DNA from 3 places in the Neorhizobium sp. T6_25 genome. Region 2 is predicted to be linked to each of the others. Evidence: predicted binding sites of a transcription regulator. Region 2 holds the regulator's gene; each other region holds the start of a gene.
The links. Region 2 encodes LexA, which represses DNA repair genes until DNA is damaged. Its sites were predicted from a motif close to TGTTCNNNNTGTGTTCNG; they were not measured.

Region 1 (7,993 bases), on a different contig from region 2:
GTGGCAGGGTCTCGGCCTTGGCGGCGGCGGCAAGCGCATCGAAGAAGTCGCGATCGGGGAGCATGGGGAGATCCGCTGAGGAAGAGGTGATCCCTTCTAGGATACTCGCCTGAAACTGAAAACCGGAATCGCGTGGCCGCGCGCAGAAAATCAAAAGATACGCCACCCGCGCCGAAAAACTCATCAGACCGCCCAAAAATGGCGCATATTTAATCAGTCAAAAAAGATGCTTGACATTTGTGCAGCGCACTCGTAGCTTCAATGCACAGTCTTTGACTGTAAATACCCTCCTTGGGTGTTTCCTCCCTAGACTTAGCCGCGCCCACAAGCGCGGTTTTTTTTGCCCGCGATCAAGCTGGCGAGCCTGCCAACGCGCCGGCAAAAGATCAAACCTGTGGAAAACCTGAAGGTCTATTCTGCCGCCAGCGCGCTGTCGCCGGCGAAGTCGACGACGAAATTCGCCATCTGCCGCATGAAGGTGGAAAGGGCGGCCGCGACCATCGGGAACTCCGGCCGCCTGGCAAGCGTCATCTCGTCCACGTAGAGCGCGCGGTTGATCTCGATCTGCAGTGCGTGCAGGCCGCGCACCGGCCGTCCATAGTGCTCGGTGATGAAGCCGCCGGCATAGGGCTTGTTGCGCACGGCGGAAAAACCCATGCCATCGAGGAATTGCATCGCCGCCCGAGAAAGCTCCGCCGAGGCGCTGGTGCCATAGCGGTCGCCGATGATGAAGTCGGGCCGCACGTCCGAGCCGGACAGCCGGATATTGCCCGGCATCGAATGGCAGTCGATCAGGATGGCGAGCCCGAAGCGGGCATGAGTGCGGGCGATCAGCTTGCGAAGGCAGGCGTGATAGGGCTTGTAGATCGTTTCGATACGCGACATCGCCTCGTTGACCGGCAGCCGGCGGCGATAGATTTCCATATTTTCCGCGACGATCCGGGGGATCGTGCCGAGCCCGCCTGCGACCCGCATCGAGCCGATATTGACGAAAGGCGGCAAAGGCCCGTCGAACATGCGCGGATCGAGCTCGTAAGGCTCGCGGTTGACGTCGAGATAGGCGCGCGGGAAATGGGCGAGAAGCAGCGGCGCACCGAGTTCCGGCGCATCGGCGAAAAGCTCGTCGACATAGTGGTCTGCGGAGCGGCGGATGGCGAGCGAATCGAGGTCGCTTTCGGCGAGAAATTCGGGCGGGTAGAAGCTGCCGCTGTGAGGCGAATTGAAGACGAAGGGGATAGTCTGCGTGGCGGGCTCCCTCACTTCGAAGTGTTCAAAATCACCCGCGCTGCAATCCATCCTGCCTTTACCATGTCACGAACTTGTTCAGGAACTCATGTTGCCAGTTGCCCGAGGCGAAGTCCATACTATCTATACCCTACCAAATCCTCTTGTACCCTCATTAAACGGATGTTTACCGCGTGTAGGCAGTGTAAGAGATACCGACAACTCTAAAAATTTGCATTGGATAACGGTCCTGGAGATGATTCAGAAAATCCTTCTCGCCGAAGACGATAACGACATGCGTCGTTTCCTGGTCAAGGCGCTTGAAAAGGCGGGCTACAAGGTTGCGTCCTTCGACAACGGCGCGAGCGCCTATGATCGCCTGCGCGAAGAGCCCTTCTCGCTGCTCCTGACCGACATCGTCATGCCGGAAATGGACGGGATCGAACTCGCCCGCCGGGCGACCGAACTCGACCCGGACCTGAAGGTGATGTTCATCACCGGCTTTGCGGCCGTCGCGTTGAACTCCGATTCCAAGGCCCCGAAGGATGCCAAGGTGCTGTCGAAGCCCTTCCACCTGCGCGATCTGGTGGACGAAGTGAACAAGCTTCTGGCGGCCTGAGGCCCCGAAAGCCCTGATCTGCAAGGCCTTCAAAAAACCTTCGCATTTCATGGCAAAAACCTGTTGACGGCCCGACCAGTCTATGGTCTATGCGCCGCCACGGATGGGCGTGTAGCTCAGCGGGAGAGCACTACGTTGACATCGTAGGGGTCACAGGTTCAATCCCTGTCACGCCCACCATCCAGTTCAAAACGTTGAGAAATCCGCTTCGGCGGATTTCTTCGTTTCTGATCCTCCCCTTAATCTGTTCGTTCCAAAACGGTGCACTTGCGCCCGAAAGCCTTCACCAGCCTTGCTGGCGATTTGGTCATCTGCGGCTGTTATGGTGTTACGACATCAAGGAGGTCCAGATGGCGCAGTTCAAGAATTCGGAGCATCTCGTCCAGACGAAAGCACCGGCCTTCGAGAAGGATTGGATGCCGGGGCAGAAGGTGCCGAATGCCGGCATCTACCGGTGCAAGACCTGCGGCGACGAAATCGTCGTGCACAAGGACGCGGCCATCCCGCAGATCCACCACGAGCATACGGTCCTCGGACCGGTAATCTGGAAGCTGCTCGTGTTCGCCCAGAAACATCCGTCGCGCCCCTGACCTCCGCATCTGCGCAGATCAGTTGATGCCGTTTCGAGACCGGTCTCTTTTTTCGCCGGAGCGTACCGAATCGGCCCCAACCAGCCTCGCAACACGACATCGAATATGCCAGATGCGACCTACCGCATCCTTGATGCGGATTTTCCCCAATTTGCCCCGCCCGACCTTCGGCGGGGCTTTTTTGTTTCCGGGGCACGGTTCCTCGCGCTTAATGCCCCGAGGATCTCAGGGGAATCAGAGAATCGCATTGCCGGCGGCAAAGGCGAGCACGACGAAAATCAGGAAAACGACAAGGAAGATGAAGAACAGGATTTTTGCGATCCCTGCCGTCGCGGCGGAAATGCCCGAAAAGCCGAGGAAACCGGAAATCAGCGAGATGACCAGAAAGATGAGAGCCCATTTCAGCATGGAATTGTTCCTTCACGTTGATGGTCCGATAACGCGAAGAAATGTTCCAGGGTTCCCAATCAGCGCAGGACGTGGGCGGCTCCGGCCACGCCGATCGCCACCCGGTCGCCGACGACAAGCGTCTCGCGGCTGGGAATGTCGAGCCGGAAAGAGAAGCCTTGCGGATCGCCGCCAAGCCTGATCCGGACATCCGAGGTCGGGCCGCAGAAATTGATCTCGGCGATCGTGCCTGAAGCCCCCTCGCCGCCATTCTCGCCGCCGGCTTGGCTGACCGTGACCTGTTCCGGCCGCAGCATGATCTGCGCCTTGCCGCGATAGGCGGCATCGTCGACCGGAAGCACGCCCAGTGGGCTTTTTGCCTGTCCGTCGGCGATATCCGCGGGCATCACGATCGCCTCGCCAAGGAATGCCGCCGTCGCCGCATCGACGGGCCTTGAATAGACCTCGCGTGGGGAACCGACCTGCGCGAACCGGCCGGCCCGCATCACCGCCACCTGGTCGGCAAAGGCGAGCGCCTCGCCCTGGTCGTGGGTCACCAGAAGCGTGGTGATACCGGCGGCCGTCAGCACGTCGGTCACTGCCTTGCGGGTGGCTGCCCTCAGGCCCGTATCCAGCGCCGAGAAGGGCTCGTCGAGTAGCATCAGCCGCGGCTTGCGTGCCAAGGCCCTCGCAAGCGCCACGCGCTGCTGCTGGCCGCCTGAGAGCTGGTCAGGCTTGCGGGAGAGCATGGCCGCGTCAAGCCCGACCATGTCCATCAGTTCTGCGATGCGGGCGTTCTTGACCGAGGCCTCCGCCTCCAGCCCGAAACCGATATTCTGCCGGATCGTCAGATGCGGAAACAGGCAGCCGTCCTGCGCCACGATGCCGATGCCGCGCTTGTGCGCCGGCACCTGGGACGAGCCGTCGGCGAGCGCCCGGCCATCGAACACGATGCGGCCTTCATCCGGCGCGTCGAAGCCGGCGACCAAGCGCAGAAGCGTGGTCTTGCCGCATCCGGACGGACCGACGATCGCCGTGCGGCTGCCGGCTGTCACCGACAGGTCGATCCCGTCGAGGGCTGCGACGGAACCATACTGTTTGCGCAGGGAGGTCAGGGTAAGCAGCATCATCGCCCGGCGATCTTTTTCGATTGGTGATGGAGAAGAAAGGTGAGCGGCAGCGAGAAGGCGACCATCAGCACCGCATAAGGCGCGGCACCGGCATAATCGATCTCGCCGGTCAGCGCCCAGAAGGCCATGGCGAGCGTACGGGTGCCGTTCGGCGCCAGCATCTGGGTGGCGGTGAGTTCGTTCATGATGCCGAGCGAAGAGAGCGCAACGCCGGCCGCAGCCCCCGGTGCGGCAAGCCGGATCGTGGTCGCAAGCAGCGCGTTGCCCGGCGACCGGCCGAGGCTTGCCGCCGCCTGTTCGATCTCGACCGGCACCTGCGCAATGCTGGCCCGCAGGCTCACCAGCGCCCGCGGCAGAAACATCACCACATAGGCGAGCACGATGGTGGCAACGCTCTGGTAGAGCGGCAGCATGGTCCGCACGGTGATGGTGACAAGCGCCAGCGCCACGACGACGCCCGGCATCGAACTCGCGAGATAATAGCAGCCTTCGAGGAACCGGCTGGCGCGGGTCGGCCGGCGCACGGAGAGCCAGGCGATCGGCACGGCGGCCGCAGTCGTCGCAAGCCCGCCGATCAGGCAGATGACCAGCGTCTGCCACAGCGCCAGCCCGACCTCGTCGATCCGCCACACGCCGGTGCCGCCGGCAATCAGCCAGCGACCGAGCGTCAGCACCGGAATGCCGAGCGCAAAGGCGGCGGTCGCGGCCGGCAGAAGCAGAGCGACGTATTTCCACCGGCCGAGCCGGGCGATCTTCGGCCGGCGGGCGACGCCGGATCCGAGCCGCGCATACCGGCTGCGGCCGCGCAGCGAAGCTTCGAGGCCGAGCAGCACGAAACAGCAGAGCACCAGCACCAGCGCCAGCATATAGGCGGCGACACCGTTATAGGTCGACTGGAACTGGTCGAGAATGGCGGTCGTGAACGTGTCGAAGCGGATCATCGCAAACAGCCCGTATTCGGCCAAGAGATGCAGGCCGATCAGCAGCGCGCCGCCGCAGAGGGCAAGCCGGAGCTGCGGCAGGACGACGCGCCGGAAGACGGCGAATGGCGCCAGCCCCAGCGAGGCCGCCTGGTCCTCCAGAGCCGGATCGAGCAGCCGGAAGGCGGCGGAAAGCGGAAGATAGAGAAACGGAAAATAGGCGACGACCGAGATCGCCACGCCGGCGGGAAGGCCGTTGAAACCGGGCCACATTCCGATCCAGGCATAGGAGTGCACGAAGGCGGGCACGGCAAGTGGCGTGACGCAGAGCCAGGACCAGAACCGCGCGCCCGGCAGGTCGCTGCGCTCCGTCAACCAGGCGAGCGCGACGCCGAGCACGGCGCAGATCGGAATGGTGAAGACGACGAGCAGGACCGTATTGGCCAGCAGATCGCCGACCCGCGAGCGGAAGATCAGCTGCGAGGCCATCTCCCAACCGGTCACCACCGTTGCCCATAACACGAAGCCGAGCGGCAGGAGCGCCAGCAAGGCCACCACGACCGCGATCGTCAGCGTCCAGGACGACGCCGCCGGCAGGCGGTGTCGCGGCGCGATGGAGATCCTGGTATCTGTGGTGGAAGTCATTGCCGGTCCGAAAATACGAGACATCGCAGGTACGCCCTGCGATGTCTCCGTGCAACTGTTATCGACCGCTTTTTAGAGCAGGCCGGCGGCGGTCATCATGTCGGTGACCTTGGCGTTGTTGAGGGTCGAGGGCTCGACCTTCGGGGCCGCCAAGTCGGCGATCGGGGTCAGCATCTTGTTGGAAGCCTCGCCCTTGCCAACGGCGTATTCAAAGGAGGTGCCGTCGCGCAGGATCTTCTGGCCGCCCTTGCCGGTGACCCACTTCAGGAAGGTCTGTGCCTGTTCCTTGTGCTTGGACGAGGCGAGGACGCCGCCGCCCGAGATCGACACGAAGGCGCCCGGATCCTGGTTCTTGAAATAATGCATGCCGATGTTCTTGGTGTTCTCGCCGGTCTTCGCGACGTCGCCGAAATAGTAGTAGTGATAGATCAGCGCGCCTTCGAACTGGCCGGCATTGACCGCCTTCATGGCAGTCGAGTTGCCGCGGATCGGGGTCGCATTTTCCTTCATGCCCTTCAGCCAGGCAGCGGTCGCTTCTTCGCCCTTGAGCTGCAGCAAGGCACCGACGATCGCCTGGAAATCGGCGCCCGACGGAGATGCCGTCCAGCGGCCCTTCCATTCCGGCTTGGCAAGGTCGAGCATCGACTTCGGCAGCTTGTCTTCCGTCAGCTTGGTCTTGTCATAGACAAAAACCGTCGAGCGGGCAGCGATGCCGACCCAGTTGCCGTTGGCCGGATGGAAACCCGGCAGCACCTGGTCGAGGGTTGCCTTGTCGACCGGCGCGAAAAGGCCCTTGCCGTCGACCAGCACCATGGCCGGCGAATTTTCGGTCAGGAACACGTCGGCCGGCGAATTGGCGCCTTCCTGGACGATCTGGTTGGCGATTTCGAGGTCGCTGCCCTGGCGGATGGTGACCGCGATGCCGGTCTCTTCCGTAAAGGCCTTCACCCATTCCTTGGTCAGCCCTTCGTGCTGGGCATTGTAGATGGTGAGACTGTCGGCCACCTGCGCCGAAGCCGGCGAGGAAAGAGCGAGAACGGAAAAAGCCAGGGCAGCGCCCGCGGCCAAGGTGAATGAAGCTTTCAAGATCGCCTCCGCAAGAGAGTCAGGAATTTGACGAGCTCGTCATAACCAAAGCAGAGATTTGTGGTCAAGTTTATTCCACGACAGGCGTAACAAAGGCGTGATTTACGTTTTAAATACAAACAGATACAGCAGGCGACGCGAATTGATCGCGGCACCGGGCCCTGGTATGCAAATTGTACTTGGGCGGGAATTGCCGCCGGCGGCATCGTCGCAATCTTCCGGCCCGCGGGCAAGTTGGCGACTTGCCGCATAAGTGCCGACGCGGATTTCCGCGCAGGCCCACGAATCAGCTATGGCTAATTCGAACACATCGGGAACGGGCATGGCTGTTGCTTATCTGGAAAAGCTGAATGATGCGCAACGGCGCGCGGTCGAGCACGGCTCTGACGTGCCCAGGGGCGGTCCGGCCGGGCCTTTGCTGGTCATCGCCGGTGCCGGTTCCGGCAAGACCAACACGCTTGCCCATCGTGTCGCGCACCTGATCGTCTCGGGTGCCGATCCGCGCCGCATCCTGCTGATGACCTTTTCCCGCCGCGCGGCCTCGGAAATGGGCCGCCGTGTCGAGCGCATCTGTGCGCAGGTTTTGGGCGCAAATGCCGGCATCATGACCGACGCGCTTGCCTGGGCCGGCACCTTTCACGGCATCGGCGCCCGGCTGCTCCGCCTCTACGCCGAACAGATCGGCCTCGACCACGACTTCACCATCCACGACCGGGAAGATTCCGCCGACCTGATGAACCTGGTGCGCCACGAGCTCGGCTTCTCGAAGACCGAGAACCGGTTTCCCACCAAAGGCACCTGTCTGCAGATCTATTCCCGTGCGGTGAATTCCGAAACGCCTCTGGACGAGGTGCTGAAACTCTATTTCCCCTGGTGCTCGGCCTGGGAACCGCAGCTGCGCGAACTGTTCGCCTCCTATGTCGAGGCCAAGCAGGCCCAGAACGTGCTGGATTATGACGACCTCCTGCTCTACTGGGCGCAGATGATGAGCGAGCCGGCGATTGCGCAGGACGTTGGCGGCCGTTTTGATCATGTCCTCGTCGACGAATACCAGGACACCAACCGCCTGCAATCGTCGATCCTGATGGCGATGAAGCCCGGCGGCATCGGCCTGACCGTGGTCGGTGACGACGCCCAGTCGATCTATTCCTTCCGCGCCGCGACGATCCGCAACATCCTCGATTTCCCGAACACGTTCGATCCGCCGGCCGATATCGTCACGCTCGACCGAAACTACCGCTCGACCAATACGATTCTCGCCGCCGCCAATGGCGTCATCGATCTCGCCCGCGAGCGCTTCACCAAGAACCTCTGGACCGAGCGCCAGTCGGAGGAGCGCCCCCGCCTCGTCGCCGTCAAGGACGAGACCGAACAGGCCAATTACATCGTCGA
Region 2 (7,993 bases):
AAGTCGGGCGCCCGGTCATCACCCGCAAAAGCCAGCCGGAAGCTCGCCTGGGTTTCGGAACCGTCGGCCAAGGTCATCGCGCGGGAGAATTCCAGCACGTCGCCTGCCGAGACGCCACGCATCTTGAAACGCGCGTGATCGGCCATCGCGTCGCGCGTGGCGGCAACGAGCGCAGAGAAGCCCTGCCTGTCGCGTCCCTTGCGGAAAGCCAGATCGCGTGCGGTAAAAACGTTGCCGCGTTTGGCGGCTGCGCTCGCATGACGGCGATTGGCAAGAGCCAGCGGCTCCAGATAGCTGCCATCCGAGAAGAACACACAAGCATTAGCCGTGCCGAAAGGATGAAAAGCATCGGGCGCAACTGTAAAACCAAGCTTCGTGAGCCGGGAACGCGCAGCGGTAAGTCCCGCCACCGGCAGCACGAGATGATCGATTGGTCTTGCGTTCACGCGAGGGCCCCCGGAATTGGAATCGCAAAGCTACTTTGGCAGCGGGCTCGCGCCGCGCAAGTGGTGTGGCTCGAGATATCTGGCACGCATCTATGAAGAAAAAATCATCATACTTCACAGAAATTTAGGGACTTGCAGAACACATATGGAACATATAGTGTCCGTTCTGGATTTGTTTCCGACTCTGAGGATGCCAAAAGATGCTCACGCGCAAACAACAGGAATTGCTTCTGTTCATTCACGAACGCATGAAGGAATCCGGCATCCCGCCGTCATTCGATGAAATGAAGGACGCTCTCGACCTCGCGTCCAAGTCCGGCATTCACCGCCTGATCACCGCGCTCGAGGAGCGCGGCTTCATCCGCCGCTTGCCGAACCGGGCCCGGGCGCTCGAAGTCATCAAGCTGCCGGAAGCCTACTCGCCGAGCATGCAGCCACGGCGCGGTTTTTCGCCGAGCGTCATCGAGGGAAGCCTCGGCAAGCCGCAGCCGGTAGCAGCCCCTCAGAAACCCGCCGCCAACGACGATTCACCGAACGCCACGACCGTTCCGGTCATGGGCCGCATCGCTGCCGGCGTGCCGATCTCGGCGATCCAGAACAACACGCATGACATCGCCGTGCCGGCCGAGATGCTCGGTTCCGGCGAGCACTATGCGCTCGAGGTCAAGGGCGATTCGATGATCGAGGCCGGCATTCTCGACGGCGATACCGTGATCATCCGCAACAGCAATACGGCCAATCCGGGCGATATCGTCGTGGCGCTGGTGGACGATGAGGAAGCGACGCTGAAGCGTTTCCGCCGCCGCGGCGCCTCCATCGCCCTCGAAGCCGCCAACCCAGCCTATGAAACCCGCATCTTTGGGCCGGACCGGGTGAAGATCCAGGGCAAGCTCGTCGGCCTCATCCGCCGGTATCACTGATCATCTGCCGGAGCGGTTCCGGCAATGAGCTATCGAAACCTTGGCTTCGCCAATCATAGTGGCGGTGCCGGCTCCAGGGCCGATCTCCGCCCGCCATGGCGGCACGGATCTGCCAGCGCCGAATGTCGGTCGCGCCGTTGATGGAAATCTCCAGGGCGCCGGTCTTGCGAAGCGTGGCACTATTGATCATCAGGGCGCCGGACCGGCATTGGTCGAAGCGGGCACGCGGCGCAATGACAAGACTGGCGGCGTCGCAGGCGGCACCCGCATAACGGCCGTCCTCGACTGCGATAACGATGCCCTTGCCCGTGCTTGCCGCACACCAGGCCGTCGGCTCGCAGGTGAAGCGGCCGGCAGGCGCCTGTTTTATCTTCGACTTTGCCGTTTCGAATTGCTGCGGGGTCAGTTCAGGGCGCTCGTTGATTTTCTCGCCGGGCCGCTTGTCGTCGGGTGGCTTGTCCCTGAATGGCGACATTTCAGGCTTGGTCGGATCGCCGAGCAGAAGCGCCCTCTTCCATTGTCCGTAGACGAAGTCGGGCGGGCGGGCGCGATTGGTGACGACCCCTTCCCCGTCTACAAGTGCGACCATCGTCCCGTCTTCCGAGATCAGGATATCCGGCAGCGGCATCGACCGCTCATGCCAGGAAAGCAGCAGAGCGGTCACCATCAACGGCAAGCCTATCAATCTCAGTCTCGTCCTCATGAGCGTCAGCAGCAGAAAACCTGCCGTCGACACGGTCAGGAACCAGGGATGCTGTCGCCCTATGCCGACATCGCCGCCCCAGGCGGCGACGTGTTTGGCGATGGCGATCACCCACCCCAGGCCGATGCCCATGAGCTTCATGAAGGGCGCATCGAGGCCGAACGGCATCAGCAACATGCCGACCAGCCCTGCCGGCATGACCACGAAGGAGATGATCGGCATGGCGGCGAGGTTGGCGGCAAGGCCGTAGGTGGCGATGCGGTGGAAATGCTCGACTGAGAACATGGCGGTCGAGATGCCGCCGATCAGCGAGGTCACGAAGATGCCGGCCGCGAAATTCCAGGATGCCAGCACCGGCGTCACCACAGGGTGACGGAACGGCAGAGGTTCGGGGTCGCGGCGTTGCGCCCTGTGTTTCCAGAGTGCGTAGCCGGCGACCAGGGCTGCGGTGGCGGCAAACGACATCTGGAAGCTCGGCCCCAGTATTTCCGAGGGCGACATGGCGATGATGACCAGGGCGGACAGCGCGACATTGCGCAGGCTGATCGATGGCCGATCGAAAAGCACCGCGACCAGCATGATCGCCATCATGATATAGGCTCGCTCGGCGGAAACGCCGAAACCGGAGATCAGGTAATAGGCCGTCGCCATCATCAGCGCCCCGAGTGCGGCGATCTTCTTGACCGGATAGGCCTGGGCGAAGCCCGTGAAGACGGAAAGCACGGTGCGCACGCCGACAAAGAAGATGCCGGCGGCGAGCGCCATGTTCAGCCCGGAAATGGCGACGATATGGGCGAGGCCCGACAGTCGCAGCGCCTCGGTGGTGTCTTCGGAAATTGCCCGGCGCTCGTCCGTGACGATCGCCGCGGCAAAGGCGCCGGGATCTCCGGGCACGGTCTCCCGGATACGGGTCGCGATGGCGCTGCGCAGATCGAAAAGTTGGATTTCGACGTCCTTTATCCAGCTCCGGGTTGAAGGGGGAGCAGCCTGCTTTTTCGGCGCTCCATAGAAAAATCCGACTGCGCCGATGCCGTCGAAATAGGAAGAAAAGGCGAAGTCGTTGAGGCCCGGCAAGGCGGGTCCCGACGGGGGCGAAATGCGGGCGCGGCCGCTAATCGTCTCGCCGGTTTGGGCAGGCTCATGGCGGGACCTTGCCAGCAGAGATACACGCTGCGGTGGGCGCCTGACTTTCGGATGGGAGGTCCGCTCGATGCGGACGATATAACGCCAACGGCCCTGAGCGTCGCTCTCCCTGCGCTCGACCACACCAGTGAGCTCGGTCGTCACCGGCGTATCGAGAATGACGGTGGCCCGCCTCCAGGTCTCCAACTGCGCCAGCATCATGCCTGCGAGGAAGAGTGCGAGAGCGAGCGGCAACAGGTGCGTGGCACCGGACCGGTAGCGCGAGACGATTACAAAGATCGCGCAGACGCAAAAAAGGAGGAAATACGGCCAGAAAGCCGGGGTCTGCGGCAGCGCAAACCAGCAGGCGGCCCCTGCCCCGACGACAACAGGCAGAAAAAGGAAACCATGGCCATAGATCGCCTCCTCCTCCAGCATGACCGGGAGACGGCGCCGCAACCGGTCAAGACGTCGGATTGTCGAGCGGCGAACTGACCCTCCTGACGTATGAACGGGCGGGCGGCGTTCGATCGCGGGAAAAAGCTCGGCCAGGTCCCGGACCTTGACCGAGTCGGATGCTCCTCCGTTTATGCGGAGATCCGGCGGCCGGGATATCAGCTTCCCTGCCTCGACATGCGTCGGAAATGCATCTTCCTCCGGCATGAAACGCTCTGTTCGCCCAACCGCCAGACATGCGGCAATGCAACCTGCGCGCTTCCTCCCCGGTCGTCAACCGACGGTTAAATATCGGGAATTCCGAGGCGCGAAAAAGGCTTGCAACAGGAAGTTGGACATCCAAGCAAACGCCGCTGCCCAATAATTTTTCGCGCTGCACAAAATGCCGTCACGACAGCTTGGCATCAGCTTTCGGATCATATAGCTAAACTGTGGACGCTTAATTCTTGTGGCGCTTTTTGGGCGCCATGCCGCCAAAAGGTTGGAGGATCAGCATGACGGATACAAGCGCAAATCTGGTAATCGGTGACAGAAAAGTCGATCTGCCGGTCAAGTCGGGCACCATCGGTCCGGACGTGGTCGATATCGGCGCTCTTTACAAACACACCGGCACCTTCACCTACGACCCGGGCTTCACCTCGACCGCGTCTTGCGAATCCAAGATCACCTATATCGATGGCGACGCGGGCATCCTGCTGCATCGCGGTTATCCGATCGAACAGCTGGCCGAGCATGGCGACTTCTTGGAAACCTGCTATCTGCTGCTTTACGGGGAACTGCCGACCGCCGCGCAGAAGAAGGACTTCGACTATCGCGTGACCCATCACACGATGGTGCACGAGCAGATGAGCCGCTTCTTCACCGGCTTCCGCCGCGACGCCCATCCGATGGCCGTCATGTGCGGCTGCGTCGGGGCCCTGTCCGCCTTCTATCACGACTCGACCGACATCACCGATCCGCACCAGCGCATGGTCGCTTCGCTGCGCATGATCGCCAAGATGCCGACGCTTGCCGCGATGGCCTATAAGTATCACATCGGCCAGCCTTTCGTTTATCCGCAGAACAATTTGGACTATGCGTCGAACTTCCTGCGCATGTGCTTTGCCGTTCCGTGCGAAGAGTATGTGGTCAACCCGGTGCTCTCGCGCGCCATGGATCGCATCTTCATCCTGCATGCCGACCACGAGCAGAACGCTTCGACCTCGACGGTCCGGCTTGCCGGTTCCTCGGGCGCCAACCCGTTCGCCTGCATCGCGGCCGGCATTGCCTGCCTCTGGGGCCCGGCCCACGGCGGCGCCAACGAAGCAGCTCTCAACATGCTGACGGAAATCGGTTCGGTCGACAAAATCCCGGAATACATCGCCCGCGCCAAGGACAAGAACGATCCGTTCCGCCTGATGGGCTTCGGTCACCGCGTCTACAAGAACTACGATCCGCGCGCCAAGATCATGCAGAAGACCACGCATGAAGTGCTCGGCGAGCTCGGCCACAAGGACGATCCGCTCCTGCAGGTAGCGATGGAACTCGAGCGCATCGCGCTCACCGACGAGTATTTCATCGAGAAGAAGCTCTACCCGAATATCGACTTTTATTCGGGCATCACGCTGAAGGCGATGGGCTTCCCCACCACCATGTTCACCGTGCTCTTCGCTCTCGCCCGCACCGTCGGCTGGATCGCCCAGTGGGCCGAAATGATCGAAGATCCGCAGCAGCGCATCGGCCGCCCGCGTCAGCTCTATACCGGCGAAGCGCAGCGGGACTACATCCCGGTTTCCAAGCGTTAACCGACAAGCGACACCCAACAAAAAACCCGGTCAGAGACGACCGGGTTTTTTTGTGTCCAGAACCTGGAGAACGATGCCGGCGGCCGCTTCGCCCGGCGGCACGGGCACTTGCAGGCGCTCCCAGGTAAGATCGAAACCTTCGAGCATGGCGCGACGCTGCATCGTGTCGGAGGACAAGCGCTCGGCCCAGCGGCACAGGCTTGCCGGCCGCACCACCTCGTTGACGTATTCCGGCACCACCGCATAATCGGCGATCAGGTTCGGCAGGGCGCCGGACCAGGTCTTGATGCGTTTTGCGAGCATGGTGATCAGCCAGTCGGTCTTGTAGGCCGAGACCACCGGGATCCCGGCCAAGCCGAGTTCGAGGATCACTGTCCCGGAGGCCGCAAGCGATGCATCAGCATCAGCAAAGGCCGCCCATTTCCCGTCCGCATCGGCGGTGATCTCCGGCTTAACCTCGAAACCGGCGGCGATCTCGCGCACCAGCTTTTCCCGGCGTGGAACCGTCGGCAGCACAAAGCGGGCCGGCCCGTTGCGCGCAACGAACTCGCGGGCCGCCTCGCCGAAGATCGGCAGCAGCGCCTTGATCTCAGCCGAACGGGACCCCGGCAGAAGCATGATCGTCTTTTCCTCCCCCGGCTCCTTCACCGGGCGCCCGGCCCGGATACCGCGGACCTTGAGGAGCGACGGATCGGCTGTCAGACGATGGCCGACGAAGGTGGTTTCCGGCCCGCCGAGACGCTTCATGGCCTCAGGCTCGAACGGCAGCACAGCCAAGACATGATCGACATAACCGAGCATCGCCTTGGCGCGATATTCCTTCCAGGCCCAGACGCTCGGGCAGACATAATCGACGATCGGCAGGTCCGGCAAAGCGGCGCGCACTTTCCTGGCGACGCGATGGGTGAAATCGGGGCTGTCTATGATGATCAGCACGTCAGGCTTGGCGGCAACGATCGCGGCCGCCGTCTGGTTGATCCGCTTGATCAGGTTCGGCAGGCGGGCGATCACCTGGGTCAGCCCCATGATCGACAGTTCGGAAAATTCGAAGAGCGAATTGAGGCCTTGTGCCTCCAACGCTTCGCCACCGACGCCGACGAGTTCGACCGGGCCGTCATGGGCTGCCTTCAAGGCCACGATCAGATCGCCGCCGAGCAGATCGCCGGATACTTCGCCGGCTATGACGCCGACCTTCAAGGTCTTGACCATCACAATCCTCCTTGCGGCAGGCCGGGATCGATGCCGCAGACGAAAATACCGGCAGCATCGGCCGCGGCAATCATCTTCGCTTCTTCCAGTACCAAAGCGCGTCCCGCCTCCACGGCGATGCCGGCGAGACCGGCCTTGATGGCGTTTTCGATGGTCGACGGGCCGATCGTCGGCAGATCGGCGCGCATATCCTGCTGCGGTTTGCAGAGCTTGACGAGTACGCCCTTGCGGCGGGCGGAGATGCGGCCCTCGGCGCGCAATGCCGTCACCCGCTCCAGCATCCGGTCCGTGCCCTCGACGCCTTCCAAGGCCACGACACGTCCGCCGACGCTGACCGCGCCCTGGCCTATATCAAGCTCGCCGAGACGCTTGGCGGCTTCGGACGCCCGATCGATATCGCGGCGATCGTCCTCGGACGGCGCATGGGCGCCGAGCGGTCCGATCTTCGCAAGCAGGCCGGGAACGATGTCGTGGGCGCCCAGCACTTCGCAGCCCATCGCCTCAATGAGCTTGATGACCATCTGCAGCACCGAATCGTCGCCGCCGGAAAGAAGCGTGCGGACAACCGAGGGGACTTTCAGGATCGTACGGAAGGTCGGATGGATGTCGCGCCAATCGGGCCTTCGGGCAACGCCGCCCGACAGGATGACACGGGTGATGCCCTTTTCGCGAAACAGGCGTTCGATCGCCGAAAGATCGCCGACGCCGACGGAGACCGCCTCGAAACCATCGAAGCCCTTATCGGATTCGTTTGCGAGCGCTACGATCAGAGGCGTTTCACCGGCCGCCTGTGCGGCTTTTGCCACATAGAGAGGCAAGAAGCCCTTCCCGGCGATGATTGCCAGCCGGCCCTTCGGCGCAAGGCTCGGTAGGCCGGCCATATGGGATCAGCCCTTGCCGCGGAAGGTCGAGGAAATGGCACGATCGCTCTCGACCGCGATGAAATCGAGGATTTCCATCGCTTCCTTGCAATCGGCGTAGTCGTTGCGGATCGCCGCTGCGTTGGTGCGGATGTTGCTCTCGCCCTCGAAGATCTGCTTGAAGGCGCGGCGGACGGTATGGATCGTCGCACGCTCGATGCCGGCCCGGGTCATGCCGACCACGTTCAGGCCGCCGAGGACGCCCGGATTGCCGTTCAGCATGCCATAGGGGATGACGTCGTAATTGACGGCCGAAAGTCCGCCGATAAAAGCCTGGCGGCCGATGCGGGTAAACTGATGCACAGCGCAGCCGCCGCCCAAGATCGCCCGGTCCGCCACGTGGACGTGGCCGGCCAGCATGACGTTGTTCGACATGATGATGTCGTTGCCGAGCTGACAGTCATGCGCAACGTGCGAATTGGCGAGGAACAGG
Region 3 (7,993 bases), on a different contig from region 2:
AGGTCGGAACAAACGATTTCCAGCAGGCGGCGTTTCTGACTGCCGGCGCACGTGCGATGAAGGCCATAGCCCGAGTCGCTCTCGAGAGCCGTTGGGAATCCCGGACGGGAACAGGCTTTCTGGTCAGTCCCCAACTTTTCCTGACCAACCAGCACGTTATCAATAACGAGGCAGACGCCGAGCTTACGCAGATCATTTTCGACGACGAGTTGGATGAGAACGGTCGACCTCGGCCCAGGACCACTTTCCGCCTCGATCCTCGGACATTTTTCCTCTCGTCGGACGAGGCGAAGTTCGACTACGCGCTTATCGCTGTTGGCGAGCGGATTCAAGGTTCGGGAAGACTCGCTGACTACGGCTTCGCCGCTTTGAGCCGAACACCCGATCGCCACCAGAAGGGCATCAACGCGAACATCATTCAGCACCCCGAGGGCCAGTGGAAGAGCGTGGTCCTGCGGAACAACCTGATTGTCGATCGCGACGAGGTTGACGGTCTCCTGCTTTACGAAACAGACACGCTTAAGGGATCGTCTGGGGCGGGAGTGTTCAACGACTTTTGGGATGTCATCGCTCTCCATCACTATGGCGAGGTGGACAACGAGGCAGCAGTTGGCGACAGCTCGAAGCCGCGTCTGGTCAACGAGGGTATTCGGATTAGTGCCATCTACGACGACCTGAGTGCGCGGATGGAAGGGCTGTCAGGTCGGCAGAGAGAGCTGCTCGGTGGTGCACTTGTACTCTGGAAGGATGAAGCTCCCGCCGAGAGGGAACTTACTCCGACACCGACGCATCCCGATACCGATGACGAAGAACATCCACAAAAGGCCGAGACCTTGTCGGTTCACTATGAAACCAGCAACAAGCGGGAAGACAGCGTCATGAGCAGTTCTGGCACGGAAGCCAAAATAGTCGTTCCGCTTGAAATCATCGTCCGTCTCGGAACGCCTGGGCAGGATTCGTCGCCCGCTCTGCGCGACCTTACCACTGCTCCCATCTCGAAGGCGGAAGCGGCCAGGATCGATCGCGACTATTCCAGCCGCCGCGGCTTTAATCCCGAATTCGTGCCCGGCCTCGAGATAGACCTCCGCGTGGTAGTTGAGCCGGTCAAGGCCAGCATCGCCCCGTTAATCGAACAGCGCGAGGGCCGCGCGACCGGAGAGCTGCCGTACGAAAACTTCAGCGTGGTGATGCACCGCGAGCGCAAAATTGCGATGATCACCGCCACGAATATCGACGGTGAGACCTACGTCGCCATCGACCGGAAGACGGGACTGCCTGCCGAAAATCAGCCGGAGCGGGAGGGCGACAGCTGGTACAAGGACACCCGGATCGCCGAGGAATACACGCTCACGAATGATTTTTATGGGGAGTGGAGCCACTATTTCGATCGGGGACACCTGACAAGGCGAAACGATCCGACGTGGGGGCCGAACGCACGTCGCGCGAACTACGATACCTTCCATTTTACCAACTGCTCTCCCCAACACTGGAAGTTCAATCAGACAATACAGTTCTGGCAAGGCATAGAGCGGTACGTCCTCGAGCAAGGACTCTGGGCGACAGGCCTGGACAAACAATTGACGGTTCTTCAAGGACCTTTGTTCGACGCGCCCCAGCCTCAATACGCGGAAGACGTGCTCATCCCGAACGCATTCTGGAAGATCGTAGTCTGGAATGGATAGGGTGGCCTCAAGGTAGTTGGCCTTGTCGCGGATCAGACGCGCTTGCTGCCGATCAAGCGCCCAAAGAGCACGCCTCGACCTGACGAGGACGCAAGGGTCAACGTTCAAGAATTCCGCTCGTCAGTCAAGGATATCGGAAAGCGGAGCGGTCTGGATTTCTCGATGCTTGTTACCCACGACACGGCGGGTGGCGACCTGCCCGAAGTCGGAGAGGGACGTCAACTTATTTCCAGCTTCGACCAATTCAATGTGCGTTGAGTCGCCACCGATTGCGTGGCTGTGCTCCCAGAGCCAAACTTTCTGAAGTTGCGGGAGGGCGCGGCCAACGATAACGAGCCGCCAATGGATGAGGAACTGGCCGACCTGATCGCGGGTGACTGGTAGCCTTTGTCAGGTCAGCGACGTTTCGGCGTAGTCGATGCTGAAGCCGAAGCGAAGGGGCGCTATATGATCTCGATCCGCATCAGAGACCTTGATTACAAGTTTTTCTGGCGGCGGAAAGTTGCGGCAGGCAATTGGGAAGCCAAGGACGTTTAGTCGGCTAAGCAAGTCAGCCATGCGCTCGACGAGCGTCGTCGGTTCCGTTGGCTTGATCAAGTCTTACCTTCTGCCCATCAGCCCACGAACGGGCGAACTTCTCGAATGAGAAATGTTTCTCGGAGACTTCACCGTCTTCAACAACGCGGACGGTGAACTGCTCGTCTTCGGGGATGACTTTGACGGAATTCGTCATCTTCCACTCCTGTACAAGGCCACTGTCACACTCGATGGCTCCGCGCCATCAGGGCCCCCAAGATATCGCAAGAGCGGGCGCTGCCAAGGTATCTCAGGACTCCGTACGGTCCCAGACGGTGAAGCCTGGCTAGTCGGCCGGTTTTTCCGTCGCAGGCGTTGATTTTGGCTTGTTCAATGGAGGCTGATCGATGCCTGCTTTGATCTTGATGCGCCGTTCAAGCGGCTTGAATCCGGCCTCGTCAAGACAGGAACCGAGGGAGACGTTCTTCAAGGTCTTGACCCTGATGCTTCGCTTTACGGGCTTTGCCATCTCGCTCCTCCATCTCCAGTAAGCCCGCACCATGTACCCAGCCCACCCATCGGGCAAGGCTCAACCGCCGCCGTCCCGAAAAATCAATCGAGCCGGTCATTTAGCGGAATGGGCTTAGAGTGCTGATTCATTTCACGATTCCAAAAATTGATTGTTAGCGTCGGCTAAAAAACCAATTCGGACCAGCTTGACTCTTCCTTTTGGGCGGAACAGAAGAAGAACATCAGCCGTTTTGAGGGACATGAAGTCCTGTGCAACGCGAACCTGAGGAGGGTCGTGAACGATGTCGCATGCCCGCAACTCTCGGGTCGTCGAAGAGCTCCGAGAGCGCATCGCGCACCTGGAAGGTTGCGCATCCCGGAAGGCGGTGGTGCTGCCATTCGGTGTCCCCGAGGTCGATGAGCGACTCCCGGGAGGCGGCCTGGCATACGGCGCGCTTCATGAGGTCGCAGGCGGCGGTTCCGGAACGGTGGACGGCGCAGCAGCGGCCCTGTTCACGGCTGGGATTGCTGCGCGATCAAAGGGCAAGGTCCTATGGTGTCTGACCCGCCCCGATCTCTTCGCCCCGGCGCTTTCGCAGGCGGGCCTCCATCCCGACCGGGTCATATTCTGCGAATCCGACAAGGAGGAGGACGTTCTGGCGTCAATGGAGGAGGGTCTGGCCTTTGGCGGTCTTGCGGCCGTCGTAGGTGAACTGGTGCGGTTGCCGATGACGGCCTCCCGCCGCCTTCAGTTGGCCGCCGAGAAGACGGGAACGATGGGGCTGGTCGTCAGGAGGTGGAGGCGGCAGACCGAGGCCGCGGACTTCGGAAACCCCACGGCTTCGACGACGAGGTGGCGTGTCAGCGTACTTCCTTCCGAGCCGTTGCCAACTGCGGGCGTTGGGCGGGCCAGATGGCTGGCGGAACTAATGCGTGTCAAGGCGGGCGAGTGTGCCGAGTTTGAGTTAGGAGCATGCGATGCCAAGGGTCGTCTCAGTTTACTTCCCGTATCTCGCGACAGATCGGATACGTCGTCATGGCAAGGGAGCCGTGCCAGCTGACCAGCCACTTGTCGTGATCTCGCGGAGTGGCTCGAAGCGCTGGGTGTCGGCCGCCGACACTGCTGCCCGCAAGGTCGGCCTTCGCGTCGGCATGGCCGCCAGTAAAGCTCAGGCCGTCATCGCGAACCTGACGATGATCGACGCCGACCCGGCTGCGGACGCTGCCGCGCTCGAGCGGTTGGCGCTGTGGGCACTCCGGCAATACAGCCCCGTCGTCGCCGTCGATGGCGTGGATGGTCTCGTACTCGACATCGAGGGTGCCGACCACCTGCGCGGCGGGGAAGAGATGTTGATCTCGGGCCTCGTCAATCTGCTCCGCAGCCGCGGCCTGACGGCGAGAGCCGCCGTTGCGGACACATGGGGTGCTGCCCATGCGATCACCCGCATGACGACTGCAGAGACCACGGTTGTTCCCGTCGGAGGCGTCAGCAAGGCCGTGGTCGAGCTGTCCATCCACTGCCTACGACTGCCGTCCGACACCATCCAGGGCCTTCGGACCCTCGGCGTAGAGACGGTCGGCGAACTGTCGGCGATGCCCCGCGCTCCGTTGACCCTGCGTTTCGGGGCGGAAGTCGCACGGCGGCTCGATCAGCTTTTTGGTCGGGTGGCCGAACCCATCGAGCCTTTGCGAACACCTGAACTTGTCGAAGTTTCCCGGAATTTTCAGGAACCCATCGGCGCGGCAGAGACGATCGCGAAATACATCCGAAAATTGGTAGCCGAGCTTACAGCCAGGCTCGAGAAGCGCGGCCTCGGCGTTCGTCGTTCCGACCTTGTCGTCCATCGCGTCGACAACACGAGGCAATCTGTCCGGGCTGGTCTCCAGAAGCCTGTCCGCGATCCCGCTCGGCTGTCGAAGCTTATCTGTGACCAGATCGAAAAGATCGATCCCGGCTTCGGTATCGACAAGATGGTCCTCGTCGCGGTGATGACCGAGCCGCTGGAAGAGCGGCAGATCGCGTCATCGCTGATCGAGGAACAGGTCGTCGATGTGACCCCGCTCATCGATATCCTCGGAAATCGAGGTCAGCGCCTGTATCGAGTGACGCCGGTAGCTTCCGATGTCCCCGAGCGGTCGGTCATGAGGATAGCTTCGACCGCGGACGAAACGGGGGCAGACTGGGCCGTGAAGTGGCCTCGTCCGTCGCGACTGCTGGCCCGTCCGGAGCAGATCGAGACCATCGCCGTCCTGCCGGACCAGCCGCCTGTCGTCATCAACTGGCGTGGCAAACGACGGCGCATCGTCCGGGCCGACGGCCCCGAGCGCATATTCGGCGAGTGGTGGTTGCGTCCGCGCGAAATGGAAGCTGTCCGCGACTACTTCGTCGTCGAGGACGAGAACGGCGAACGCCTCTGGGTCTACCGGGCGGGTGACGGCGTCGATACGGCGACAGGCTCTCACAAGTGGTTCCTCCACGGGGTCTTCGCATGAAATACGCCGAGCTCCAGGTCACGACGCATTTCAGCTTCTTGCGGGGAGCGAGTTCCGCCGACGAACTCTTCGCCACCGCGGCTGCGATGGGAATCGACGCGCTTGCTGTCGTGGATCGCAATAGCCTTGCTGGCATAGTCCGCTCTTGGGAGGCGGCGAAGACGAGGGGCGTTCGCTTGGTTGTCGGCTGCCGTCTCGATCTCGCCGACGGCATGTCGCTCCTTGTCTACCCGACCGACCGTCCTGCCTACTCCAGGCTCACCCGCCTGCTGTCGTTGGGGAAGAGCAGGGGCGGCAAGGGAAAGTGCATCCTTAATCTCAACGACGTGGAAGCCTACAGCGACCACCTGATCGCCGTCCTGATCCCGGACGAAGCCGATGATGTCTATGCGGGACAGCTCCGCAAGGTCTCTGCCATCTTTGGTGACCGCGCCTATGTCAGCCTATGCCTTCGCCGTCGTCCGAACGACAGGCTGCGCCTGCACAACCTGTCTAACATCGCGTTTCGCCACAAGGTCAAAACGGTCGTCACTAACGACGTGCTGTTTCATGATCCCTCTCGCCGCCAGCTCCAGGATATCGTGACCTGCATCCGCAGCCGCACCACGATCGACAGCGTGGGCTTCGACAGGGAAAGGCATGCCGACAGGTTTCTGAAGGCTCCCGAGGAGATGCATCGTCTGTTTTCCGAGTACCCGGAGGCGCTTGCCCGCACCCGCGAGATCGTCGATCGCTGCAAGTTCGACCTATCCGAACTCCAGTACCAGTATCCGGAGGAGGCGCTAGTTCCCGGTCTCGATGCCCAGCAGTCGCTGACGAAGTTCGCCTGGGAAGGTGCAGCAGAGCGTTATCCCGAAGGCATCCCGGAGAAAGTCCGAAAGGCGATCCTTCACGAACTCGATCTCATCAGGAAGATGTCGTATGCGCCCTATTTTCTGACCGTCTACTCGATCGTTCGCTTCGCCCGCTCGAAGGACATCCTCTGCCAGGGACGCGGGTCCGCCGCCAATTCGGCCGTCTGCTACTGTCTTGGGATCACCAGCATCAATCCCGAGACATCCGACCTGTTGTTCGAGCGCTTCGTGTCGATGGAGCGCAACGAGCCGCCGGATATCGACGTCGATTTCGAGCACTCCCGCCGCGAGGAGGTCATCCAGTGGATTTACGAGACCTACGGGCGTTCGCGCTCGGCTCTCTGCTCCACGGTCACCCGCTATCGGGCAAAGGGCGCGCTGCGCGACGTCGGGAAAGCGCTCGGACTGCCTGAGGACCTTATAACGCAATTGTCGTCCGGGGTCTGGGGCTGGTCGGAAGGCGTCGGGGAGAAACAGCTCAAAGAGAACAACATGAACACGGCGGACTACCGCCTGAAGCTGGCGCTGGACCTCGCGTCCCAGCTGATGGGCGCGCCCCGGCATCTCGGCCAGCATCCGGGCGGGTTTGTCCTGACACAGGACAGGTTGGACGACCTCGTGCCGATCGAGCCGGCCAGCATGAAGGACCGCCAGGTCGTCGAGTGGGACAAGGACGACATCGAAGCCCTGAAATTCATGAAGGTGGACGTTCTGGCCCTGGGAATGCTGTCGTGCATGGCTCGCTCGTTCGAACTCCTGGCCGAACACAAGAACGAGCCGATGAGCCTTGCCGACGTCCCGCAGGAGGATTCGAAGACCTACGCCATGATCCGTAAGGCCGACACGCTCGGGACATTCCAGATCGAGAGCCGTGCCCAGATGGCAATGCTGCCGCGCCTGAAGCCAAGGACGTTCTACGACCTGGTCGTCCAGGTGGCGATCGTCCGGCCGGGACCGATCCAGGGCGACATGGTTCATCCCTATCTTCGCCGCCGGGAAGGCAAGGAAAAGGTCGAATACCCGACGCCGGAACTCGAAGCCGTCCTTGGCAAAACCCTCGGCGTTCCGCTGTTCCAGGAGAGCGCCATGAAGGTCGCGATGGTCTGCGCGGGCTTTTCGGCGGGAGAGGCCGACCAGCTGAGACGGGCCATGGCCACGTTCAAGTTCACGGGCGGGGTCAGCAAGTTCAAGGACAAGCTCGTCGATGGCATGGTGAAGAACGGTTACACCCGCGAGTTCGCCGAGAAGACATTCACGCAGCTGGAAGGCTTCGGAAGCTACGGCTTCCCGGAGAGCCATGCCGCTTCCTTCGCCCTCATCGCCTATGCGAGCTCGTGGGTAAAGTGCCATCACCCTGACGTTTTCTGCGCCGCCCTGATCAACAGCCAGCCGATGGGTTTCTATAGCGTCGCGCAGATCGTCACCGACGCCCGTCAGCATGGCGTCGAAGTCAGGCCCGTTTGCGTGAACGCATCACGCTGGGACTGCACCATGGAACGGATCGGCAAATCTGATCGGTTCGCCGTCCGGTTGGGAATGCGGGTTGTCAAAGGGCTTTCCGAGATCGACGCCGCGCGCATCATCTTGGCCCGCGCCGACCAGCCGTTCGAAAGCGCCGACGACATGTGGCGGCGGTCGGGGATTCCGACGGCGTCCCTGGTTAAGCTCGCCCACGCGGATGCCTTCCTTCCGTCTCTAGGTCTCGAACGCCGTCAGGCACTGTGGGACATCAAGGCGATGCGCGACGAGCCGCTGGAGTTATGGGCAGCCGCGGCCGAGCGCGAGGCCGCGACCGTCGCCGAGATGCAGGAGCCCGAAGTCGTCCTAAGATCGATGACCGAAGGCAGGGAGGTCGTCGAGGACTATACGAATACCGGACTGACCCTGCGCGCCCACCCGATGTCGTTCCTTCGCAAGGACCTCGAGGCGAAAAAGATA

Region 1: the regulator LexA is predicted to act here: its motif matches at 6,903-6,920, upstream of C5L10_RS03885 (ATP-dependent helicase).
Region 3: the regulator LexA is predicted to act here: its motif matches at 2,933-2,950, upstream of C5L10_RS31695 (ImuA family protein).

The regions. Positions count from the first base shown of each region.
Region 1 is NZ_PVBL01000002.1:359,360-367,352, reverse strand. Features, by position in the region: gene hisN (histidinol-phosphatase) at 1-64, opposite strand, end outside; gene C5L10_RS03925 (N-formylglutamate amidohydrolase) at 412-1,296, opposite strand; gene cpdR1 (response regulator CpdR1) at 1,481-1,843, shown strand; tRNA gene C5L10_RS03915 (tRNA-Val) at 1,949-2,023, shown strand; gene C5L10_RS03910 (hypothetical protein) at 2,194-2,433, shown strand; gene C5L10_RS03905 (DUF1328 domain-containing protein) at 2,668-2,841, opposite strand; gene C5L10_RS03900 (ABC transporter ATP-binding protein) at 2,901-3,950, opposite strand; gene C5L10_RS03895 (iron ABC transporter permease) at 3,947-5,515, opposite strand; gene C5L10_RS03890 (iron ABC transporter substrate-binding protein) at 5,588-6,601, opposite strand; gene C5L10_RS03885 (ATP-dependent helicase) at 6,924-7,993, shown strand, end outside.
Region 2 is NZ_PVBL01000007.1:182,221-190,213, reverse strand. Features, by position in the region: gene C5L10_RS12150 (VOC family protein) at 1-446, opposite strand, end outside; gene lexA (transcriptional repressor LexA) at 647-1,366, shown strand; gene C5L10_RS12140 (ComEC/Rec2 family competence protein) at 1,347-3,650, opposite strand; gene gltA (citrate synthase) at 4,142-5,431, shown strand; gene lpxB (lipid-A-disaccharide synthase) at 5,462-6,640, opposite strand; gene C5L10_RS12125 (LpxI family protein) at 6,640-7,521, opposite strand; gene lpxA (acyl-ACP--UDP-N-acetylglucosamine O-acyltransferase) at 7,528-7,993, opposite strand, start outside.
Region 3 is NZ_PVBL01000040.1:29,390-37,382, forward strand. Features, by position in the region: gene C5L10_RS31675 (DNA/RNA non-specific endonuclease) at 1-1,682, shown strand, start outside; gene C5L10_RS31680 (hypothetical protein) at 1,725-1,940, shown strand; gene C5L10_RS34035 (hypothetical protein) at 2,073-2,279, opposite strand; gene C5L10_RS31685 (hypothetical protein) at 2,233-2,415, opposite strand; gene C5L10_RS31690 (hypothetical protein) at 2,545-2,688, opposite strand; gene C5L10_RS31695 (ImuA family protein) at 3,011-3,769, shown strand; gene C5L10_RS31700 (DNA polymerase Y family protein) at 3,687-5,201, shown strand; gene C5L10_RS31705 (error-prone DNA polymerase) at 5,198-7,993, shown strand, end outside.